DNA from 3 places in the Saccharopolyspora sp. CA-218241 genome. Region 2 is predicted to be linked to each of the others. Evidence: riboswitches for the same ligand, from Rfam matches in the RefSeq annotation. Region 2 holds a riboswitch; each other region holds the start of a gene.
What was found. A riboswitch is a leader RNA that binds a small molecule or an ion and turns the genes downstream of it on or off. The one in region 2 is predicted to bind glycine.

Region 1 (7,870 bases), 1.5 Mb from region 2:
CCCACCCCCGTCTCGGGACCCGCCGCGGGCTGCAACGGGTGGTTGGGCAGGAACGGCGCGAGGTGCTCCCGGACGCCGATCGGCCCCACGCCCGGCCCGCCGCCGCCGTGCGGGATGCAGAACGTCTTGTGCAGGTTCAGGTGCGAGACGTCCGCCCCGAACTCGCCCATCCGCGCCAGGCCGATCAGCGCGTTGAGGTTCGCGCCGTCGACGTAGACCTGGCCGCCGCCGCGGTGCACGAGTCCGCACACCTCGCGCACGGTGTCCTCGTAGACGCCGTGCGTGGACGGGTAGGTGATCATGATCGCGGCCAGGTCGGCGGCGTGCTCCGCGACGAGTTCGCGCAGGTGGTCCAGCTCGATGTTGCCCGCGTCGTCGCAGCGCACCACGACCACGCGCAACCCCGCCATCACCGCGCTGGCGGCGTTGGTGCCGTGCGCGCTGGCCGGGATCAGGCACACGTCGCGCTGCGCTTCACCACGGGCGTGGTGGTAGGCGCGGATGGCCAGCAGCCCGGCGAACTCGCCCTGGCTGCCCGCGTTCGGCTGAAGGCTCACCGCGTCGTAGCCGGTGACCTCGGCCAGCCACCGCTCCAGGTCGGCGACCACCTCGAGCAGCCCGGCCGCGTCCTCGGCCGGGGCGAACGGGTGCAGCGCGGAGAACTGCGGCCAGGTGATCGGCTCCATCTCCGCGGTCGCGTTGAGCTTCATGGTGCACGAGCCCAGCGGGATCATGCTGCGGTCCAGCGCGATGTCCTTGTCCGAGAGTCGCCGCAGGTAGCGCAGCAGCGCGGTCTCCGACCGGTGGGTGTGGAACACCGGGTGGGTCAGGTACTCGGAGGTGCGCCGCAGCGCGGTGGGCAGCGCGTCGGGCGTGGCGGCGTCGAGCTCGTCCAGGCCGACCAGCGCCCCGGAGTTCAGGCCGAACGCCTCGAACACCACCGCGAGGTGCTCCCGGGTCGTGGTCTCGTCGCAGCTCACGCCGACGTGGTCGGCGTCCACCCGGCGCAGGTTGATCCCGCCGCGCCGGGCGCGGGCCACCACCTCGTCGGCGGCCCCCGGCACCGCGGCCACCACGGTGTCGAAGAACCCGCCGTGCACCACCTCGACCCCGCCGCGGCGGAGCTGCTCGGCCAGGAGCGCGGCGAACCGGTGCGCGCGGGTGGCGATCGCCCGCAGCCCCTCGGGTCCGTGGTAGACGGCGTACATCGAGGCCACCACGGCGAGCAGCACCTGCGCGGTGCAGATGTTGCTGGTCGCCTTCTCCCGCCGGATGTGCTGCTCGCGGGTCTGCAGGGCCAGCCGGTAGGCCAGGTCACCGCCCGCGTCCACGCTGACCCCGACCAGCCTGCCCGGGAGCTGGCGCTCCAGGCCCTTGCGGACCGCCATGTATCCGGCGTGCGGGCCGCCGAAGCCCATCGGCACGCCGAAGCGCTGGGTGGTGCCCACCACCACGTCGGCGCCGACCTCGCCCGGCGGGCGCAGCAGGGTCAGGGCGAGCAGGTCCGCCGAGACCACGGCCATCGCGCCGCGCCGGTGGACCTCGGCGATGAGCTCCTCCTGGTCCCGCACCGCCCCGGAGGCGCCCGGGTAGGCCAGCAGGGCACCGAAGAACTCGCCGTCCGGCAGCCCGGCGGCCCCGGCGGAGAGGTCGGCGACGACCACCTCGATGCCCAGCGGCTCGGCGCGGGTCCGCACCACCTCGATGGTCTGCGGCAGGGCATCGGCGTCGACGACGAACACGGCGGACTTCGCCTTGCCCGCGCGGCGGACCAGGGTCATGCCCTCGGCGGCGGCGGTGGACTCGTCCAGCATCGAGGCGTTGGCCAGCGGGACCCCGGTGAGGTCGGCGACCACCGTCTGGAAGTTCAGCAGCGCTTCCAGCCTGCCCTGCGAGATCTCCGGCTGGTACGGCGTGTAGGCGGTGTACCAGGCCGGGTTCTCCAGCACGTTGCGCAGGATCACCGGCGGCGTCGTGGTGCCGTGGTAGCCGAGGCCGATCATCTCGGTGTGCGGCGCGCAGCGGTCGGCCAGCGCGCGCAGCTCGGCCAGCGCGTCCGCCTCGTTGGCCGGGTCGGGCAGCGCCAGCGCCAGGTCGCGCTCGCGGACGCCGTCGGGTACCGCGCGCTGGCCCAGCTCCTCCAGCGAGCCCACGCCGATCACGTCGAGCATCCGGGCCAGCTCGGCGGGCCGCGGGCCGACGTGCCGGTCGGCGAACGGCGTGCCGTGCTCCAGCGCGGCGATCGGAATGCGGTCGTGGTTCACTTCGGTCATCGCCAACACCTCACTCATCGCGGCGAACACAGGGGGCGGGCAGCGGACTGCTCCGCTCTCCCCCTCTGTCACTGTTCGCAGCGCGAACGCCTGAGAGCTTCACCCGGCGGACCGGGCTTGCACCGTCGGCGGGACGGCACCACGGCTGTGGTGCGCCCTCTTTCCAGAGGTATCTCGCCCGTGCGGTCCGGTGGGCCTGAGAGGTTGTCGGGGAGGGTTGCTCCTTCGGCGCCGACTCGGCCGTAGCCTTGCCGGACTCTCCCGCACGGGGTCGACGATGCCGCGAAGCCTACCCGATCAGCCGGTCTGCCGGTCCCTCCGGCGACGGGCCAGTTCGTCACCCACGGCGGGTTCGGACACCAGACCGTCCGCCCGCTCGGCCGGGAACTCGTGGATGGTGCCGCTGATCTCCCGGACGGCACCGCTGACCGCGATGCCGAACACGCCCTGACCACCCTGGAGCAGGTCGACGACCTCCTCCGGGGAGGTGCACTCGTAGACCGTGGTGCCATCGCTGAACAGGGTCAGGCGGGCGAGGTCCTCGACCCCGCGGTGGCGCAGGTGGTCCACCGCGACCCGGATGTTGTGCAGCGAGACGCCGGTGTCCAGCAGGCGCTTGACGACCTTGAGGACCAGGATGTCCTTGAACGAGTAGAGGCGCTGCGAGCCCGACCCGGCGGCGCTCCTTATCGAGGGGCGGACCAGCTTGGTGCGGGCCCAGTAGTCGAGCTGGCGGTAGGTGATGCCGGCGATCTGGCAGGCAGCGGGGCCCCGGTAGCCGACGAGCTCGTCGGGCAGCGCGGCGTCAGGCGCCGGCTCGTCCCGACCTCGGGCAGCATCCTCGCCGGGTGCTTCCTCGACCACGCCTGCCTCCCCTCGTCCGGCACGGAGCCGACCACCGGTTCCCGGGTCGACGATCCGGGACCGCGAACCCCTGCTCACCGGCGGAATCACACCGGAGCAATTCGCATCATCCGACGGTAGGCCGGTCCGGTGGGCAGGTCAACGCGACGCGCGGGTGACCCGACGAGCCGACCCCCGCGAAGGCGTTCGCGGGGGTCGGGAAGCCGCTCTCCGGGCGAACGTCAGGTGTCGGCGCCGCGGAAGTCCTCCGGCGACACCGAGTCGAGGAACTCGCGGAACTTCTCCACTTCGTCCTCCTGCTCGTCCGGGATGATCAAGCCCGCCTCGTCGAGCACGGATTCGTCGGCATGGATCGGGACGCCGATGCGCAGCGCCAGCGCCACCGAGTCGCTCGGCCGCGCCGAGACCCGCACATCGCCGTCGAACACCAGCTCGGCGAAGAAGGTGCCCTCCTGCAGGTCGGTGATCCGCACCTGCTCCAAGTCCCGCCCCAGCGCGCCGATGACGTCCTTGAGCAGGTCGTGGGTCAACGGCCTCGCCGGTCGCACCCCCTGCTGCTCCAGCGCGATCGCCGTCGCCTCGACCGATCCGATCCAGATCGGCAAGTAGCGGTCACCGCTGGTCTCGCGCAGCAACAGGATCGGCTGGTTGGCTGGTAGTTCCACTCGCACGCCGACGACGCGCATCTCACTGCTCATCGTCACATCGCCTCCTCCAGCGCGCCGAAGCGTGGCATCCCCCTCCTCGAGGGTCGCGCACCGACGCTCCCGACGCTACCCGCGATACGGCGGACCCGCCCATTCCTGCGCGGTCCCGTCAGCCACCGTTCTCCCGGCCGTCCGGCGGCATCGATCGACAGCTCCCGGACCGCACCGCCACCGAGCGCGCTCGTCGTCGAGCACCTCTGCGCACGATACACCCCGGGGCCCGCCGCCGAGCCCGCCGAAAGGGCCGCTGAACGGGAGAACCGCTTGCCGCGCCGAAAGATTCCGGTCGCCGACCGCACTTCGCCTCGACGTGGTTCGGGGCGGCACCACTCGGCGCCGCCCCGCCACGATGACCCGGTCTCCGGCCTCCTGTCAGCGGCCCGCCGGGCCGCCCTCGACCGGCCCGGTCAGGTACACCAACCGGAACTTGCCGATCTGCACCTCGTCACCGTTGGCCAGCACCGAGGTGTCCACCGGTTCCCGGTTGACGTAGGTGCCGTTGAGGCTCCCCACGTCGACGACGACGAAGTTGCTGCCCTCGAAGCGGAACTCCGCATGGCGGCGGGACACCGTGACGTCGTCGAGGAAGATGTCGCTGTCCGGGTGGCGGCCGGCGCTGGTGATCTCCCGGTCCAGCAGGAATCGCGAACCCGCGTTGGGGCCGCGCTTGACCACCAGCAGGGCGGACCCCGCGGGCAGCGCATCGACCCCGGAGGCGGCCGGCTCCGCGGCGGGCGCGCTCTCGGTGCTTTCGGGCTCCGAGAGGAAGGGCCTGAAGACCGAGGTGGTCTCCGGTGACTGCTCCGGTGGAACGTCGCCGGAGCCGCTGTTCTGGCTCACCTGAGCTCTCCTCTACGCGGATCGATCGTGCCAAGTGTGTTCCAACGTACCGTGCCCTGCCAGGCACGGGACGCGCGACTCCCGAGATCGCCCCGTCGGCCGCGCGCGACCGACGATCATGCCTGGTCGATCAGGTCCTGGTAGGCCTCCGGGGTGAGCAGCCCCGCCACCGCCGCCGGGTCGTCGACGGCCAGCTCGATCATCCAGCCCTCACCGAGCGGGTCGGTGTTGACCAGGTCGGGCTGCTCGTCCAACCGCTCGTTGCGGGCCACCACCCGGCCACCGACCGGCGCGTAGAGGTCGGAGACGCTCTTGGTCGACTCCACCTCGCCCATCGCGGACCCGGCCTCGACCTGCTGGTCGAGGTCCGGCAACTGCACGAACACCACGTCGCCGAGCTGCTGCTGGGCGTAGTCGGTGATGCCGATGCGCACCGTGGTGCCATCGGTACCGAGCACCCACTCGTGCTCGGGGGTGTACTTGATCCCGTCCGGGGTCGCCACCTGGGTCCTGCCTTTCCTGACTCGAGCTGCGGATCCGGCCGCGACCGTGTCGCGTGATCGCGGCGGGAGCGTATGGGGGCCGGCCGGGCGGTCGCAAGGCGGGTCCGCCGGGGGCCGGGGCGGGTCAGCGGGGCGCCGACCGGGCCGACCGGACGGCCGCGACCACCTGCCCCAGGTACAGCACGCCCGCCCACAGGTAGAGCGCGCCGCCCCAGCAGGTGAAGGCGTAGGCGAACGGCCGCACCACCGAGGAGAACGCGAACTCGTTCTGCACCAGCAGCAGCAGCGGGAAGGCGTACATCAGGCAGAACGTGGCCGCCTTGCCCAGGTAGTGCACGTCGGGCGGTTCGAAGCCGTGCCAGCGCAGCACCGGCAGGCAGAGGGTGAGCACCACGTCGCGGCCGACCAGGGCGACGGCGACCCACCAGGGGACCACGTCGCGGAGGACGAAGGCGATCAGCGTCGCCACGATGTAGAGGCGGTCGGCGGCCGGGTCGAGCAGCTCGCCGATCCGGCTGTACTGGTTGAGCCAGCGCGCGAGCTTGCCGTCCAGCCAGTCGGTCGCGCCGCTGATGACGAGCACGAGCAGGGCGAGCAGATCGGCCTGCGGTCCGAGCAGCAGCCAGAGGAAGAACGGGACCCCGGCGAGCCGGACCACGCTGAGCAGGTTCGGCAGCGTCAGCACCGGATCGGACCAGACGCCGGCGGCGGCTTCCTTGATCCGGGCGATGCCCGGGTCGCCGGGCGAACGGTCCCCGGTGGGCTCCGGGTCCACGTCGCGATCCCCCGTCGTGTCGTTCGTGGTGCTGTCGGCTTCCTGCACCACGAGTCCTCCCCTGAACGGTTGTGCCCGGAACAGCCGCGCCCCGGCCGGTCCTGCGCCGGGCGACCGGACGCGCCGCGTCCGCTGGCCTGATCAGGGTCTCACATGCGTCGGACCGGAGCCGTGGCGGCCGTGCCGGGAGGAGGTCGCGGCACCTCGGGGTCCGGGCGCGGAAGGTGCGCCGATCAGCTCCTGCGGTGGCTCCAGCCCTGGCGGTGGAGGTCGGCGTCGGTCAGGAACCGGGCCCGGCCGCGGTCGTCGACGCCCGCCCAGCGGGCGCCGCTGACCCCTTCGCGGACGTAGGAATGACCACCGCTCCACACCACGCTGCACGGCGCGGTGGGCAGCTCCGCCGCCTTCGCCGCGGACTCGGTCGACCCCGTGCTGATGTCCGTGCTCATGGACGCACCTCCATACCCCTAGTCGGTCCGATCGCCGACTCTGTTAGCGCGGTCCCCGCCCCCGGTCGCAAATTGTGGGCGCCGGGGCGGCCGATGTCGCGCTGGCGCGCGGGCGCGGCGCCCAGCGGTCGTGGTCCGTCGACGAACCGCATCCGGCGGGCAGCGCGGCGGACAGCGCGGCCGAAGCGGTTCCGGCCGCTCGTCCGCGCGGTCCCTGGTCTCCCGGACGGCGGTGCGGTAGGACTCAGGCGTTGCCGGTCCACCGCAGGAGGTCGTGCTCATGGGTGCCTACGCCGATGCCTACCAGCGCAGCTCGTCCGACCCGGAGGGCTTCTGGCTCGACGCGGCCGGGGCGATCGAGTGGGAGCGGGCACCGTCGCGGGCGCTGGACGACGAGCGCCCGCCGTTCTACCGCTGGTTCCCGGACGGCACGCTCAACACCTGCTTCAACGCCCTGGACCGCCACGTGCGCGACGGCCGCGCCGACAGCACGGCGCTGATCTGGGACTCCGCGATGACCGGCACCGTGCGGCGCTGGACCTACCGCGAACTGCTCGACGAGGTCGCGCGCTGCGCCGGTGCGCTGGCGGGGTTGGGCGTGGGCGCGGGCGACCGGGTGGTGCTGTACCTGCCGATGATCCCCGAGGCCGTGGTGGCGATGCTGGCCTGCGCCCGGATCGGGGCGGTGCACTCGGTGGTCTTCGGCGGGTTCGCGCCCAAGGAGCTGGCGGCCCGCATCGATGACGCGCGGCCTGCGGTGGTGATCGCCGCCTCCTGCGGGCTGGAGCCGAGCCGGGTGGTGGAGTACAAGCCGATCGTCGACGAGGCGCTGCGGCGCACCGAGCACCAGCCGGACCGGGTCGTCGTGGTCCAGCGCGACCAGGTGCGCGCCGCGCTCGGGCCGCGCGACCTCGACTGGCACGAGCTGGTGACCGGCGCCGAACCCGCGGACTGCGTCGCGGTGCGGGCCACCGACCCGCTGTACGTGCTGCACACCTCGGGCACCACCGGGCGGCCCAAGGGCGTCGTGCGGGACAACGGCGGGCACGCCGTGGCGCTGCGCTGGTCGATGGCGGCGGTCTACGACATCGGGCCCGGCGAGGTGTTCTGGACGGCCTCCGACGTGGGCTGGGTCGTCGGGCACTCCTACATCGTCTACGGGCCGCTGCTGGCCGGGGCGACCACGGTGGTCTACGAGGGCAAACCGGTGGGCACGCCGGACGCGGGCGCGTTCTGGCGGGTGATCGCCGAGCACCGGGTGAAGGCGCTGTTCACCGCGCCGACCGCGCTGCGGGCGATCAAGCGGGTCGATCCGGACGCCCGGCTGCTCGCCGAGCACGACACCGGTTCGTTGCGGACGTTGTTCCTGGCCGGTGAGCGGCTCGATCCCGAGACCTTCAGCTGGGCGTCGGGGACGCTGGACGTGCCGGTGGTCGACCACTGGTGGCAGACCGAGACC
Region 2 (7,870 bases):
CGCTCCGGCACCCGGACCTCGTCGAACACCAGCGCGGCGGGGCGGCGCTCCCACGGGCCCATGATGTCGATCGGCTCGGACTTCCAGCCCATGTCGCGGTCGACGAGGAAGCAGGTGACGCCGCCGTCGGCCCCCTTCTCCCGGTCGGTGACCGCGAACACCATCACGAAGTCGGCGTCGATGCCGCCGGTGATGAACGTCTTCTCGCCGTTGACGATCCACTCCGAGCCTTCCTTGCGCGCGGTGGTGCGCAGGTTCTTGGCGTCGGACCCGGCGCCCGGCTCGGTGATCGCGAAGCAGGACTTGCGGGTGCCCTCGATGGTGGGCAGCAGGTACTCCCGCTTCTGCTCCTCGTTGGCGTGGTAGAGGATGTTGTCGGCGTACCCGCCGAACCGGAACGGCACGAAGGTGCGGCCCAGCTCGGCCTCGATGAGCGCCGACATCACGGCGGAGAGGTCCATCCCGCCGTACTCCTCCGGGGTCTGCACGCCCCAGAAGCCCGCCTGCTTGGCCTTGTCCTGGAGCTCCCGCTGCTCGTCCTTGGTGAGGCCGCGCTCGCCGGCGCGCTCCCGGCGCAGCACCTCCGGCTCCAGCGGCACCAGCTCGCGCTGGACGAAGTTGCGAACCCAGTCGCGGATGTCGCGCTCGGTCTCCGACAGCGAGAAGTCGACCATGGGGCTTTCCTTTCCGCGCCCTGTGACTAACGGCGTTAGTTTTATGGGAGTCTAGAACCGCCGCGACGAGGCCCGCAAGGGTGTTCCGAGGAGGAGGGACCGTGCCCCGCCCCAGCAATCCCCTGCTGACGCCGGACCGCATCCGGCTGGCCGGTCTGGAGATCATCGACGAGCTCGGGCTGGAAGCGCTGTCCATGCGGCGGCTCGCCGACCGGCTCGGCGTCAAGGCCGCGTCGCTCTACAACCACGTGCCCGGCAAGGACGAACTGCTGCACGAGATCGCCGACGGCGTGATGCGCGCCGTGGACGTCAGCGGCTTCGAGCAGGACTGGGCGACCGGGCTGCGCACCTGGGCGCGCTCGTTCCGGGCCGCGCTCATCGCGCACCCCCACCTGGTCCCGTTCCTGGCCTCCGGTCCGGCCCGGCGGGAGACCGCGCTGCGCCGCGCCGACGCCGTGCACGGCGGGCTCACCTCGGCGGGCTGGCCGCAGCGGTACGCGACGATGATCGGCGCCTCCACCAAGTACCTGGTGGTCGGCTCGGCGATGGGCTCATTCTCGGCCGGTTTCCCGGACGAGGCGGAGCTCTACGACGAGCGCTTCCCCCACCTGGACCGGGCCCACCTGCTGCGCGAGCACGCGGCCGAGATCGACGCGGACAGCTTCGAGCTCGCACTCACCGCCCTGGTCGACAGCCTGACCCGCCTCCACCACGACCTCACCACCCAGCCCGGCTGAGTCACCCGCACCGCATCGCGATCGGACCACAACACCTTCCACTGAGATCACCCTCGCGTTGTGTTGACTGGCTTCGCGCACCTCCGTAGCGTCCGAATCCGACCGGCCCACAACTCAAGACCGCGCCGACGACGTCGTGCGGGAGAGACCCCAGCGTCACGGGGCGCCGAAGGAGCAATCTCCCCAAGAAACTCTCAGGCACCGGCACCGCGCGACAGCAGGCGAACACGGAGAAAAGCAGGAGCCCCGCTCCTCGCCCACGGTGCAAGCCGCCCGGTGTCCTGGCGCCGGACCGCGGTGAAACTCTCAGGCCAATGACTCCGGGGAGACCCCGACCAGCGCGAACCCGCGCAGGTCGACGTCGGGGTGCCCCGGATAAGGTTGTGCTTCGCGCGGCTGACCGGCCCCTCGTCCGCCGACCCGCGCCCACCAGGAGGAGCCATAGCCATGTCGTCGCCACGACGGACCCTGCTGCACGAGGTGCACGAGTCGCTCGGCGCCACCTTCACCGAGTTCGCGGGCTGGCGGATGCCGCTGCGGTACTCCGGTGACACCGCCGAGCACCACGCCGTGCGCACCGCCGCCGGGCTGTTCGATCTCACCCACATGGGCGAGCTCCGGATCAGCGGCCCGCAGGCCGCCGAGGCCCTGGACCACGCGCTGGTGGCGAAGGCGTCGGGGATCAAGCCGGGCCGCGCCCGCTACACGATGCTCTGCGACGAGCGGGGCGGCGTGCTCGACGACCTCATCGTCTACCGGCTCACCGAGCAGGAGTACCTGGTGGTGGCCAACGCCGCGAACGCCGCGGTGGTCGCCGCCGAGCTCGCCGAGCGCGTCGGCGGGTTCGACGCCGAGTTCGCCGACGTCTCCGAGGAGTACGCGCTGCTGGCGGTGCAGGGACCCCGCGCCGCCGCGATCCTGGCCCCGCTGACCGACACCGACCTCACCGAGGTCAAGTACTTCGCCGGCTACCGGAGCGCGGTGGCCGGTCACCCGGTGCTGCTGGCCCGCACCGGTTACACCGGCGAGGACGGCTTCGAGCTGTTCACCGCGCCGGGCGACGCGGCGGCCATCTGGCAGGCGCTGACCGAGGCGGGCGCCGAGCACGAGCTGCGGCCCGCCGGGCTGTCCTGCCGGGACACGCTGCGGCTGGAGGCCGGGATGCCGCTGCACGGCCACGAGCTCTCCACCGAGCTGACCCCGTTCCACGCCAACCTGGGCCGGGTGGTCAAGCTCGACAAGCCGGGCGACTTCGTCGGCAAGGCGGCGCTGGCCGCGGTCGCCGAGCAGCCCACCGCCCGCACCCTGGTCGGGCTGACCACCGACCAGCGCCGCGCTCCCCGGCACGGCTACCGGGTCCTCGACGACGCGGGCACCGAGGTCGGCGAGGTCACCAGCGGTGCGCCGTCGCCGACGCTGGGGCACCCGGTGGCGATGGCCTACGTGGACCGGGCGCACAGCGCGCCGGGCACCGCGCTGCAGGTGGACATCCGGGGCAGGACCGCGCCCGTGGAGGTCGTCGAGCTCCCCTTCTACCGCCGCAACGCCTGAGAGATCACTACAGGAGGCAACACCATGTCGACACCTGACCTGTTCAACGACCAGCTCGCCGCGGTCGACCCCGAGGTGGCGGCGGCGGTCGGTGCCGAGTTGAACCGCCAGCAGGCGACGTTGGAGATGATCGCTTCGGAGAATTTCGCGCCGCGGTCGGTGCTGGAGGCGCAGGGTTCGGTCCTGACCAACAAGTACGCCGAGGGCTATCCGGGCAAGCGGTACTACGGTGGCTGCGAGCACGTCGACGTGGTCGAGCGGCTGGCCATCGACCGGGTCAAGGCGTTGTTCGGTGCGGAGTACGCCAACGTCCAGCCGCACTCGGGGGCGCAGGCCAACGCCGCGGCGATGTTCGCGCTGCTCAAGCCGGGTGACACCATCATGGGTCTGGATCTGGCGCACGGTGGTCACCTGACCCACGGGATGAAGATCAATTTCTCCGGCAAGCTGTACAACGTGGTGCCCTACACGGTGCGCGACGACGACCACCGGGTCGACATGGACGAGGTCGCCCGCCTGGCCCGGGAGAACCGGCCGCAGCTCATCGTCGCGGGCTGGTCGGCCTACCCGCGGCAGCTCGACTTCGCCCGGTTCCGCGAGATCGCCGACGAGGTCGGCGCCTATCTGATGGTCGACATGGCGCACTTCGCCGGGCTGGTGGCCGCCGGGCTGCACCCGAACCCGGTGCCGCACGCCCACGTGGTCACCACGACCACGCACAAGACCCTCGGCGGTCCGCGCGGCGGGGTGATCCTGTCCGCCGACACCGCGCTGGCCAAGAAGTTCAACTCCGCGGTGTTCCCCGGGCAGCAGGGCGGGCCGCTGGAGCACGTGATCGCGGGCAAGGCGGTGTCGTTCAAGGTCGCGGCCTCGGCGGAGTTCGCCGACCGGCAGCGCCGCACCGTGGCCGGGGCCAAGCTGCTCGCCGAGCGGCTCCAGGCCGACGACGCCCGCTCCGCCGGGATCTCCCTGGTCTCCGGCGGCACCGACGTGCACCTGGTGCTGGTGGACCTGCGCCACTCCGAGCTGGACGGCAAGCAGGCCGAGGACCGGCTGCACGAGATCGGCATCACGGTCAACCGCAACGCGGTGCCCAACGACCCGCGACCGCCGATGACCACCTCCGGGCTGCGCATCGGCACCCCGGCACTGGCCACCCGCGGCTTCGGCGACACCGAGTTCACCGAGGTCGCCGACATCATCGCCGAAGCCCTCAAGCCCGGCTTCGACGAGGCCACCGCCACCGCCCTGCGCAGCCGGGTCGAAACCCTGGCCAAGGCCAACCCCCTCTACCCGGAGCTGTGACCGGCTGACCCGCAGGGGCCCGCGTTCGCCGAACGCGGGCCCCTGCTGCGTCCGGAAGATCCGAAGTGGATCGTTATGGGGCCGAAACTCCCTCGGTGACAAGTATTTCCGGCTTGCGGACGGCACGGCGGTGGCGCAGTATCGGGCGCTGCCAGCAGCACACCGCCGGGTGAGGAGTCCGCCGATGAGCACACCCGCCAGCGAGGAGTACCGCCGGGACCTGAGCAACCGGCACATCAACATGATCGCGCTCGGCGGCGCGATCGGCGTGGGCCTGTTCCTCGGCTCCGGCAAGGCGCTGCACCAGGTCGGCCCCGGGCTGATCCTGATCTACGCCATCGCGGGCGGCATGATCTTCCTGGTGATGCGGGCGCTGGGCGAGCTGCTGATGTACCGGCCGGTCAGCGGGTCCTTCGCGGAGTACGCGGGCGAGTTCGTCGGCCCGTGGGCCCGGTTCGCGACCGGCTGGGGCTACTGGATGGTGTGGATCGTCACCGGCATGGCCGAGATCACCGCGGTCGGCGAGTACTTCGAGTTCTGGTTCCCCGGCCTGCCGCAGTGGATCCCGGCGCTGGGCGCGCTGGTGGTGCTCAGCGGCGTCAACCTGATCGCGGTGAAGCTGTTCGGCGAGTTCGAGTTCTGGTTCGCCCTGATCAAGGTGCTGGCCATCATCGGGCTGATCGTGCTGGCCGCGGCGATCCTGGTGTTCGGCTTCAGCGACCTCGGCGACACCGCCTCGCTGAGCAACATCTGGTCGCACGGCGGGTTCTTCCCGAACGGTCCGGTCGCGGCGCTGGTGGCCTTCCAGATCGTCATGTTCGCCTTCGTCGGCGTGGAAATGGTCGGGCAGACGGCCAGCGAGAGCGCCAACCCGCGGCAGGTGCTGCCGCGCGCGATCAACGCGGTGATGTGGCGCATCCTGATCTTCTACGTGGGTGCCCTGGCCGCGCTGACCGCGCTGGTGCCCTGGTTCCGGTTCCCGGCCGACGGCAGCCCGTTCGTGCACGCCTTCGCGCTGATCGGCATCCCGGCCGCGGCGGGCGTGGTCAACTTCGTGGTCACCACGGCGGCCCTGTCGTCCTGCAACAGCGGCATCTACTCCACCGGCCGGATGCTGCGCACGCTGTCCCAGGACGGCCAGGCGCCGCGGGCGCTCGGGCGGCTCAGCCCCCGCGCGGTGCCGTCCCGGGCCATCGCGGTGACCTTCTGCGCGATGCTCGTCGGCGTGGTGCTGAACTACCTGGTGCCCGAGCAGGCGTTCGTCTACATCACCAGCGCGAGCACCATCGGCGCGATCTTCACGTGGGGCATGATCCTGCTCGCCCACCTCGGCTACCACCGCAAGGTGCGGGCCGGGCTGCTGCCCGCCGGCCGGTTCCGGATGCCGTTCGCGCCGCACTCGAACTACCTCGTGCTGGCGTTCCTGGCGATGGTCCTGGTGCTGCTGGGGTTCGACGCCGAAACCCGGGTGGCGCTCTACATCGCGCCGCTGCTGGCCGCCGCCGTGATCATCGGCTACCGGTTCTCCCGGCGCGGCCGGTCCCCCGACGAACCCGCCGGCGAAGGCGAGCACGCCTCCCCGTGACGCCCCCGCACAGGACCACCCGGAAGTGGGCCGAGTGAGGGGGCACCCTGTACCACGCAACTGGGTGCAGGGTGCCTCTCACCTCGTTCAGGACCACCCGGGTGGGCGCGGCTCCGGGGGCTTCGTGGAGTCGGTCGGTGGCGCGGAGGGGTGGTGCTGGGGTCCGCTCCGTTGGGCGGGTCAGGCCGCTTCTTCGACCTCGTCGTCCTGCGCGGCGGTGGCGCGGTGCACGCGAGCCTGGCGCCTGCGCCGGTAGAGCCAGGTGCCGACGACCACCGCGACCAGCACGGCGATCAGCAGCCAGCTCGCCCGGCCGAGCCACGCCTCGATGTACTTCGCCGACGCCCCGGCCGCCCAGCCGATGCTGACGTGCAGCGCCGACCAGCTCACCGCGCCGATCAGGGAGGCGGCGAGGAACCGGCCGTAGCCCAGGCCGCTGGCCCCGGCCGCCGCCGGGGTGAGCGTGCGCACCACCGGGAGGAACCGCGCCACCAGCACCGCGCCGATCCCGTAGCGGCACAGCAACCGGCCGGCCCGGTCCCAGTGCTGCTGGCCGAGCTTGCGCACCACCCGCGTCTCGCGCATCTTCAGCCGGTACCGCCTGCCCAGCCAGTACCCGATGTTGTCCCCGAGCGCCGCGCACGCCGCCACCACGCCGGAGAGGGTGAAGAAGAAGCCCAGGTCGGTCACCGCGGCGGAGGCGATCAACAACCCGCTCTCCCCGGCACCAGGAACCCGAGGCCGATCGTGCACTCGCCGAGCACCAGCGCGCCCGTGACGAGCACGAGCAGCGGCCTGGGTAATCCGGCGACGAAGGCCAGGAATTCGCTGATGAACGACACGTGCTCTCCTCGACGCGGGCTGCTGGGCGCTCATCACGCTACCTGCGCCCGTCGAACCCGCGCCCGGGAAACCTCCCGACCCGGCACCGGGTTCTCCCCGACCCCGTCCCCGGGGTCCCGCGCACCTCAGCGGCCCCAGGAATCCCGGCTCAGCAGCTCTTGGTCCAGGAGCACTCCACGGCGCCTTCGTCCACCCGGGTCACCGGATCGTCGGCACCGGCGTTCGGCAGCGGTGCGGCCTCCCGCGGCCGGTCGGCCGCGCCCCGGTACTCGGCGAGGCGGATCGCCACGGCATCCTCCAGGTCCTTCGGCGAGTCCGACAGGAAGTCGTTGAACAGCACGGAGAAGATCAGCGGTGTCCCGTCGGCGGCCGTGACGTAGCCGGACAGCGACGTCACGCCGGTGAGCGAGCCGGTCTTGGCACGCACGACGCCCTCCGCCGCGGTGCCGTCCATCCGACCGCGCAGCGTGCCGCCCACCGCCCGGTCCTCGATCCCGGCGACCGGCAGCGCGGCGGCGAACACCGCGAACCAGGGCCGCTGCCGCGCGTTGTCCAGCAGCAGCGCGAGCTGGGCGGGGCTCACCGCGTCCATGGTCGACAGTCCGGAGCCGTCGACGAGGCGGAACGTCCCGCGGCCGATCCCCAGCCCGGCCAGCCGCTCCTCGACCACCGCGAGCCCGGCGTCCCACGTGCCCGCGCCGCGCGCCTTCCGGCCCATCGCCTTGACCAGCACTTCGGCGTGCCCGTTGTTGGAGAGCTTGAGGAACGGCAGCAGCAGGTCCCGCAGCGGCATCGACTCGCGCTCGGCGAGCGTCCGCGCCCCGGCGGGCGCGACCCCGGCGCCGGTGCCGCCCACCCGCACGCCGTGCTCGCGCAGCACCCGGGCGAACACGTCGACGGCGTAGGCGGCGGGATCGCGCACGCTGGTGTAGTCCTCCACCGGGGCACCGCCGGCCGGGACCGAGCCGCTGACGACCACGGTGTCGCCGCCGTGCTCCCGGCGCACCCGCACGTCGGGCGCGGTACCCGGGGCGGCCGTGGTGGCCCGGTTGTCGATCCGCACGGCATCGGTGCGCGGCACCACCTCCACCACCGCGGGTCCGCCCGGCTCGCCCGGCGCGGTGCGCACCAGGGCCGTGCCCGCGTCGAAGTCGGCGGTGGGCGCCAGGGTCAGC
Region 3 (7,870 bases), 540 kb from region 2:
CCAGGTCGGCGAGCAGCATCGCGCAGAACGGGGCGGGACCGATCCCGGCCAGCTCCACGACCTTGATCCCGGCCAGCGGTCCGCCGCCCATCGCCCACCTCCGGTCCGCACCGATGCGACGCGATCAGTGTTACACCGTTGGTGTCACAGCGGTCAAGGAGTAGCGTGGCGGCCATGCTCCGTACCGCCGACGCCGAGCTGACCATCGACGAACTGGCCCAGCGCGCCGGGATCACCGTGCGCACGGTGCGGTTCTACGCCTCGCGCGGGCTGCTGCCCCCGCCCCGGCTGCGCGGCAGGCTCGGCGTCTACGGCGCCGAGCACCTGGCCCGGCTCGACCTCGTCCGGGACCTGCAGGCGCTGGGGTTCACGCTGTCGGCGATCGAACGGCACCTGGAACGCATCCCCGCCGACGCCGGTCCCGACGAGCTGGCGCTGCACCGCGCGCTGATCGCGCCGTGGACCGACGAGCACAGCGAGGACCTCGACCGCCACGAGCTCGACCGCCGCTGCGGCAGGCACCTCGACGACGACCGGATCGACCAGCTCGTGGAACTCGGCGTGCTGGCCCGCATCCCCGACGACGAGCGGCTGCGGCTGCCCAACCCGGCGATGCTCGGCTTCGGCCTGCAGATCCTGGACCTCGGGCTGCCGCTGGACATGCTGGTGCGCGCCAAGGAGATCGTCGACTCCCACACCACCCAGATCGCCACCGAGCTGCGCGAGCTGTTCGTCGCCAACGTGCTGCGCCCCTACGTCGAGGCCGGCCGGCCCGAGCAGGAGCGCGAGCGGGTCCGCGAGGTCACCGACCAGCTCCGGCCGCTGACCATCCAGGTACTGGTCAACGGCTTCCAGCAGGCCGTGAACGGGGTCATCCGGGACCACGTCTGACCGCACCGGGTCGGTGGCCGGTCACTCCCGGGCCCAGCGCCGCGGATCGCCCGTGATGACCAGGCACACCACGGTGACCAGCGCCCCGCCGACGAGGTAGGCGGCGATCGGCCAGGACGCCCCGCCCGCGAGGCCGAGCAGCGCCGTCGCCACGAACGGCGAGAGCCCACCGCCGAGCACCGACCCGCTCTGGTACCCCAGCGACACCCCGGTGTAGCGGACCCGGGTCGGGAACAGCTCCGCGCAGAACGCCGCCATCGGGCCGAACACCGCGGCCGATCCGGCGTAGCCCAGGCACATCGCCAGCACGATCAACGCCGGTTCGGCGGTGTCGAGCAGCAGGAACATCGGCAGCGCGTAGAGCGCGAGGAAGATCCCGCCGCCGAGCATCACCCGGGTCCGGCCGAGCCGGTCCGACAAGTGCGCGAACAGCAGGATCCCGGCGATCTGCGCGGCCGACCCGCACAGGCTGCCCAGCAGCATCAGGTCGCGCGGGGCGCCGAGCGCCTCGGTGCCGTAGGTCAGCAGGAACGTGGTGAGGATGAAGATGAACGTGTTGAAGCCGAGGTTGACCCCGGCGGCGAGCAGGACCTGCCGCCAGGCCCCGGTGAACACCTCGGCCACCGGGGTGCGGGCGCGCTCGCCGCGTTCCCGGATGCGGGCGAACTCCGGGCTCTCGGCCAGCCGCAGCCGCACGTAGAGACCGACCCCGACGAGGACCAGGCTGAGCAGGAACGGGATCCGCCAGCCCCACACCAGGAACTGGTCGCCGGAGACCGCACCCGCCGCCGCGAACACGCCGGTGGCCAGGAACATCCCGGCCGGTGACCCGAGGAACGTCCACCCGCCGTACCAGCCGTGCCGGTGCGGCGGCGCGTGCTCCACGGCCATCAGCACCGCCCCGCCCTGCTCGCCGCCGAGGAAGAATCCCTGCACCAGGCGCAGCACCACCAGCATCAGCGGTGCCCACACCCCGACCTCCTGGTAGGTCGGCAGCACGCCGATCGCCGCGGTGCACGCCCCGGTGACGCCGAGGGTGATCACCAGCATCCGCTTGCGGCCGACGAGGTCGCCGAAGTGGCCGATGACCGCGGCCCCGAGCGGGCGGGCGAAGAACCCGGCGCCGAAGGTGGCGAAGGCCAGCAGCGCGCCGACCCACGGGTCGCCGGCGGGGAAGAACAGGTGGTTGAACACCACCGCGGCGGCGGTGCCGTAGATCAGGAAGTCGTAGAGCTCGATCGTGTTGCCGACGGCGCTGGCGAACGCCGCCTTCCGCACGGCGGTGCGGTCCGGGGCCAACGGCGTCGTCGCCATCGGTCCTCCCTCCCGTGCCGGTGATCACGTCCGGCTTCCGGGAAGGTACTCGATGCCCGCTCGCCGGAGACCGGTTCTTTCGAGCGAAGGCCCGCCGATTTCACGCACGCCCGGTAATCAAGACCGGTTCGCGTGTCACACGAAATGGTGTTCTCGCGACATTCCTGCGACGAAGTGGGCGACCGGGGCGATAAGTAGAGGCGAATCCGCTCACATCGACCTGGAGGAACCACGACATGCCTGCACCACGGCTGATCGGCCGCACGCTGCTCGCCACGGCGGCGCTCGCCGGAGTCGCCGCCGCACCGGCGGCGGCGTCCCCCGAACCGGTCAGCGCGCTGCGCCTCGCCGTGCACGGCGAGGCCGTCGGCAGCACCGCGGAGCCCGGCGCAGCACTCCGGACCGCCCTGCTCACCTGCGATCCGGCGGGCGGCACCCACCCCAAGGCCGAGGCGGCCTGCACCGACCTGGCCGGGGTGCGGGGCGACCTCACCGCGCTGGCCGAGTCCCGCCCGGCCAAGATGTGCCCGCTGATCTACCAGCCGGTGACGGTCACCGCCCAGGGCACCTGGCGCGGCAAGCCGGTCTCGTTCGAGCAGACGTTCTCCAACGACTGCGTCGCGACGTCGAGCACCGGCGAGGTCTTCGCCTTCTGACCGGTTCCGGTGCCGGGCCGAGGCCCGGCACCGGTACGGCTAGCGTGGGGGCATGTCCGACGCACCATCCGGTTCCCGCTGGCCACGGCGGCTCTACGAGTCCGGCGAGGAACCCGACGCCCGCTTCACCCTGGCCAACGAGCGCACCTTCCTGGCGTGGATCCGCACCGCGCTCGCGCTCATGGCCGCCGGGGTCGGCGTCGAAGCGCTCAACGCGGTCAGCCCCGCGCCGGAACCGCTGCGCACCGCCCTGGCCGTGCTGCTGCTGCTCGGCGGGGTGCTGTGCGCCGCCACCGCGTTCACCCGCTGGATGAACACCGAACGCGCGCTGCGCCGGGGCGGCTCGCTGCCCGCGCCCCGGCTCGCCCCGGTACTGGGCTACGGGCTCGGCGTCATCGGGCTGGCCGCCTGCGTGCTGCTGCTGGTCACCGGGTTCTGACGTGCTCGGCCCCTGGGACCCCGGGCTCCAGGTGGAGCGCACCACGCTCGCCTGGCTGCGCACCGCGCTGGCCTTCACCGTCGGGATGCTGGTGCTGCTGCGGCTCATCGTGCACGCCAGCGCCCTCGCCGCCGCCCTCTGCGCGGCAGCGACCCTGCCGCTGGCCGTCGGCGTGGCCGGCTTCGCCTGGCGCAGGCACCTCCGCGTCGACCGCAGCGTGCGCGCCGACCAGCCGCTGCCCGACGGCAGGCTGCCCGCGGCGCTGACCGCGCTGGCCTGCCTGGTCGGGTTCTGCGGCCTGGTCTACGTCGCGCTGTCCTGACCCACCGCTACGCCAACCCGGCCGAGCACACCAGCTTCGGCACCAATCCGGTCAGCAGGTCCTGGTCCCGCGAATCCGTCGGCTGGTACTCCGCGATCGTCAGCCCGGCGACCGCGAACCGGGCGGCCAGCGCCGCGACGGACGACAGCAGCTCGTCGGCCGTCAACCCGCCGGGCACCGGCGTGCCCACCGAGCCGACGATGTCCGGATCCAGCACGTCGAGGTCCACGTGCAGGTGCACCGCCGTGGTCCCCGCCCGCACGGCGTCGCCCACCGCGTCCGGGCGCGCCACCTGCTCCGGCGGCACCACCGAGATCCCGCGCGCGTCGATGCAGTCGATCTCGCCCCGGTCGAGGTCCCGGGTCCCGGCCAGCACGACCTGCGAAGGGGCCAGCGGGTTCTCCGGCAGCAACCCGGACGGGCCCTCGCCCAGCAGCGTGCGCAGCACCATGCCGTTGAACGCCCCCGACGGCGAGGACCGCGGCGTGTTCAGATCGGCGTGGGCGTCGAACCACACCACCGCCAAGCCCGCGCCGTGGCGGCGGTGCGCCGCCTCCACCGGCGCGAGGTCCACGCCGCAGTCGCCACCGACGGTGATCAGCGGACCGCCACCCGCCTGGGCGACCGCCACCCGCGCGGCGGCGAGGTTCGCGGCCAGCACGTCGACGTGGTGCACCCCCTCGCCCGTGACCCCGGTGGCTTCCATCACCGGCACCGCGACCGGCGTGCCGCTGGGCAGCATCGCGGACAGCAGCCCAGCACCCTCGCGCAACCGGCGCGCGGTCGGCGACGCCGACGCCTGCCACTGCGCGAACTCGACGACCGCCACGGGCGTCCTCCCCCTCACCGACTCCGGACATGACTATTGCTCACCGCGCATAGCCATGCAACCACCGGGGGTGACAGCAGGGGAACTTTCCTGTCACCGGTGACAGGAAGGTTCCCCTGCTGCCACATCCGAAGCGGACGAACCGGACCGGCAGGCGACCTCGAGCCGAATGCCGACGTTGCCGCGCACCGCATTGGAATACGGGCACACCGAGTCGGCCCTCTCGACGAGCCGCTACCCGTGCTCGCGCTCCACACCGGGCACCGAGACGACCAGTGCCACGCCGAGCTGGAACCCGTCGGCACCGTTGTCGCCGATACCGACCCGTGCCGTGACCGACGAGTCGGTGAGCTGGACCTCCTCCTTGCGCGTGACCAGTGCAGCGCGCTGTGGAAGCAGGCCGCGTATCCGGCGGCGAACAAACTGCTCGCGCTCCCACAGCACGAGCAGCACCAGGTACTGCGGGTAGGTGAGCGAGAGCCCGTCGAGCAGCGGACGGCAGAGGTTCGTGAACGCCCGCGACGCGCTGTAGAGCGCGAAGCACAGTTGGGCGTCCAGCGACAGCGCGACTCCGAGGACTCCACGAGATCACGGGAGCGCGCAATTCAACTGCGCACAATCGACCAGCCGCGGACGCGCCGCCCCTGCCGAGGTGTGATCGGATGTGCCGACTGCACCAGAGGAGGTACCGCATGGCCGAGCTGCAGATCGAGGAAGTCACCGCGGGCGACGGCGCCGAGGCGAAGCCGGGCGACACCGTGCACGTCCACTACGTCGGCACGCTGGCCGACGGGAGCAAGTTCGATTCGTCGCGGGATCGCGGCGAGCCGCTGGTGTTCCCGCTCGGCGAAGGGCACGTCATCGAGGGCTGGGACAAGGGCGTCGTCGGCATGCGCGTCGGCGACGTCCGCAAGCTCGTGGTCCCGCCCCACCAGGCCTACGGCGACCGCGGCGTGCCGCCGGTCATCCCGCCCGCCGCGACCCTGCACTTCGAGGTCGAACTGGTCGGGATCGGCTGAGCAGGTGCGAGCAGGGGAACCTTCCTCTCACCCGTGACAGGAAGGTTCCCCTGCTGCCAACCGAGGCCGGACGCGCGCGGCCGCACGAGCGGTGGGAGGAAAGTTCCCCTGCTCGCGCGCGAACAGGCCGGAACCGGTCAGCCGATGAGTTCGGCGTACTGCTCGGCGGTGAGGACCGGGCCGCTCGCGGTGACGCGCACCTCGAGCAGCCAGCCGCTGCCGAAGGGCTCGGCGTTGACCAGCGCGGGATCGTCCACGACCGCCTCGTTGACGGCGACCACCTCGCCGGTCACCGGCGCGAACAGGTCGCTGACCGACTTGGTGGACTCCAGTTCGCCGCAGGACTGGCCCGATTCGATCGTGTCGCCGACGTCGGGGAGCTGCACGTACACGATGTCGCCGAGGGCCTCGGCCGCGTGCTGGGTGATGCCGATCCGGACCAGCTCGTCGCGGTCCTCGATCCACTCGTGCTCTTCGGTGTAGCTCAGGTTCGCAGGCAGCGTCATCTCGGGAGGCTCCATCGCTTCAGGGGCACGCGGGTGCCCGGGTGTGCTGGGCCTCCCCCTCTGTTTCGGAACCTGAGAGCTTCGCCGCGCGAGCAGCTTGCACCGTGGGTGGGCGTCCTCGTCGACGCGCGCTTTCCAGAGTTGCCTGGCCCGGACGGTCATGGGTGCCTGAGAGTGTGCGGGGAGTCTTGCTCCTTCGGCGCCGTGGTTGCGCTCGGTGAGCGGCCACGGGCTCTCCCGCCCGGGATCATCGGCCGATATGCGATTGTCGACGTGCTCAGCAACGATAATCGCGCCTGCCCGGGTGTCAATGCCTCCCGCCCGGTGGGCCGGAGGAAGGGACAGGGGTGCGCGGCGTCCGGGAGCTGCTCGATCGCATGAGCCCGGCCCTGCTGCGCCCGGTGGTCGTTCCGGACCCGACGCGCCGCGTCACCGACGTGGTCATCGCCGAACCGGGTGAGCGACCATCCGCCGGAACGGGGGATCTCGTGCTGGGCGTGGCGGTCACCGATGGTGCCGACGCCGCGGAACTGGTACGCGCGTGCGCTGACCTCGACGCGGCGGCGGTGCTGCTCAAACCACCGCTGGCCGAGCGGCCGGCCGTGGTCGCGGCCGCGGAGCGGGCCGAGATCGCGCTGGTCGAGGTGCGTTCCGGGACCGCGTGGGCCCAACTGGTGTGGCTGGTCCGCGCGGCGCTGGCCGAGGGATCGGACGGCGACCCGCGCGGCGGCGGGCGCGACGACCTGTTCCGGTTGGCCGACGCGGTCGCCGAGGTGGTGGACGCGCCGGTGACCATCGAGGACGCCCGCTCGCAGGTGCTCGCGTACTCCGCGCGGCAGGACATGATCGATCCGGCCCGGGTGTCGACGATCATGGGACGCGGCCAGCCCGCCGACGTGCTCGCGAAATTCCGGGCGCGCGGCACGTTCCGGCAGCTCAGCAAGGGCAGCGCGACGATCTTCGTACCCGCCCAGCAGGACGGCACGCTGCCTCGCCTGGTCGTCGCGCTGCGGGTGGGCGGCGAGTTGCTCGGGTCGATGTGGGCGGTGGTCCCCGACGAGGTCGGCGAGGAACGGGCGGCCGCCTTCGCCGAGACCGCGCCGCTGGTCGCGCTGCAACTGCTGCGCTGGCGGTCCCTCGCCGACACCGAACGGCAGCGCACCGCCGAACAGGTCCGGTTGCTGCTGGAAGGCCGCGCGGGTTGGCGGACCGCGGCGGACGAACTCGCCGTGCGCGACCGGCCGCACCGGGTCGTCGCCATCGACGTCGCCTCCGGCGACGCACCCGCCGAGGCGCACCGGTTGTCGACGTGGGAACGGCTCGACCGCGGCGTCGGACAGCGTCCCCTGCTGACCGAGATCGGCACGCTCCTCTACGCGGTGGTCCCCGACGACGACGCCGGATGGCCCGCGCTGCGCGCCGCGCTGCTGGACGACCGGTCGCCCAATCGACCGCTGATCGCAGTCGGCGGCCCGTCCCCGGTGAGCGGTCTGGCGGACTCGCGAGCCGAAGCCGAGGAGCTGATCGGGTTGCTGCGCGGCGGGCGGGTTCGGGGCCCGGTCGCGGTGCACGAGCAGGTGTGGCACCGGGTGGTGGTGCATCGCGCCTCCGTCGCCGGACCCGAGATCGGCGCTCTCGGTCCGCTGCGACTGCTGCGCGAGCACGATCGCGCACAGGGCACCGACTACCTCAGCACCCTGCACGCCTGGCTACGCCACCCCGGACGGCCGCGCGCGGCGGCCGACGAGCTCCGCGTGCACCCCAACACGTTCCGCTACCGCATGAAGCGCCTGGTCGAGATCGCACCGGTCGACCTCGACGACCCCGACGTCCGCACCGCCCTGCTCATCCAGCTCGCCACCGACCGCTGGACCCGCGACCGGTAGACGACCGG

Region 1: it holds a riboswitch for glycine, as region 2 does, so the genes downstream of both, gcvP (aminomethyl-transferring glycine dehydrogenase) here and gcvT (glycine cleavage system aminomethyltransferase GcvT) in region 2, are expected to answer to the same signal.
Region 3: it holds a riboswitch for glycine, as region 2 does, so the genes downstream of both, gcvH (glycine cleavage system protein GcvH) here and gcvT (glycine cleavage system aminomethyltransferase GcvT) in region 2, are expected to answer to the same signal.

What each region holds. Positions count from the first base shown of each region.
Region 1 is NZ_CP191860.1:2,822,604-2,830,473, reverse strand. Features, by position in the region: gene gcvP (aminomethyl-transferring glycine dehydrogenase) at 1-2,273, opposite strand, end outside; glycine riboswitch at 2,447-2,547, opposite strand; gene ACQP0T_RS13450 (MerR family transcriptional regulator) at 2,571-3,137, opposite strand; gene ACQP0T_RS13445 (bifunctional nuclease family protein) at 3,359-3,835, opposite strand; gene garA (glycogen accumulation regulator GarA) at 4,217-4,684, opposite strand; gene gcvH (glycine cleavage system protein GcvH) at 4,801-5,187, opposite strand; gene ACQP0T_RS13430 (CDP-alcohol phosphatidyltransferase family protein) at 5,312-6,013, opposite strand; gene ACQP0T_RS13425 (hypothetical protein) at 6,196-6,411, opposite strand; gene ACQP0T_RS13420 (propionyl-CoA synthetase) at 6,692-7,870, shown strand, end outside.
Region 2 is NZ_CP191860.1:4,322,188-4,330,057, forward strand. Features, by position in the region: gene ACQP0T_RS20605 (acyl-CoA dehydrogenase family protein) at 1-674, opposite strand, end outside; gene ACQP0T_RS20610 (TetR/AcrR family transcriptional regulator) at 776-1,411, shown strand; glycine riboswitch at 1,541-1,631, shown strand; glycine riboswitch at 1,632-1,742, shown strand; gene gcvT (glycine cleavage system aminomethyltransferase GcvT) at 1,859-2,962, shown strand; gene glyA (serine hydroxymethyltransferase) at 2,987-4,267, shown strand; gene ACQP0T_RS20625 (amino acid permease) at 4,452-5,852, shown strand; gene ACQP0T_RS20630 (DedA family protein) at 6,033-6,563, opposite strand; gene ACQP0T_RS20635 (hypothetical protein) at 6,557-6,694, opposite strand; gene dacB (D-alanyl-D-alanine carboxypeptidase/D-alanyl-D-alanine endopeptidase) at 6,844-7,870, opposite strand, start outside.
Region 3 is NZ_CP191860.1:4,859,499-4,867,368, forward strand. Features, by position in the region: gene ACQP0T_RS23110 (CaiB/BaiF CoA transferase family protein) at 1-91, opposite strand, end outside; gene ACQP0T_RS23115 (MerR family transcriptional regulator) at 175-891, shown strand; gene ACQP0T_RS23120 (MFS transporter) at 913-2,205, opposite strand; gene ACQP0T_RS23125 (SSI family serine proteinase inhibitor) at 2,442-2,861, shown strand; gene ACQP0T_RS23130 (YidH family protein) at 2,914-3,300, shown strand; gene ACQP0T_RS23135 (DUF202 domain-containing protein) at 3,302-3,622, shown strand; gene ACQP0T_RS23140 (arginase family protein) at 3,630-4,451, opposite strand; gene ACQP0T_RS23145 (hypothetical protein) at 4,686-4,904, opposite strand; partial or broken gene ACQP0T_RS23150 (MarR family transcriptional regulator) at 4,884-5,015, opposite strand; gene ACQP0T_RS23155 (FKBP-type peptidyl-prolyl cis-trans isomerase) at 5,144-5,470, shown strand; gene gcvH (glycine cleavage system protein GcvH) at 5,608-5,976, opposite strand; glycine riboswitch at 6,027-6,121, opposite strand; glycine riboswitch at 6,122-6,226, opposite strand; gene ACQP0T_RS23165 (PucR family transcriptional regulator) at 6,324-7,862, shown strand.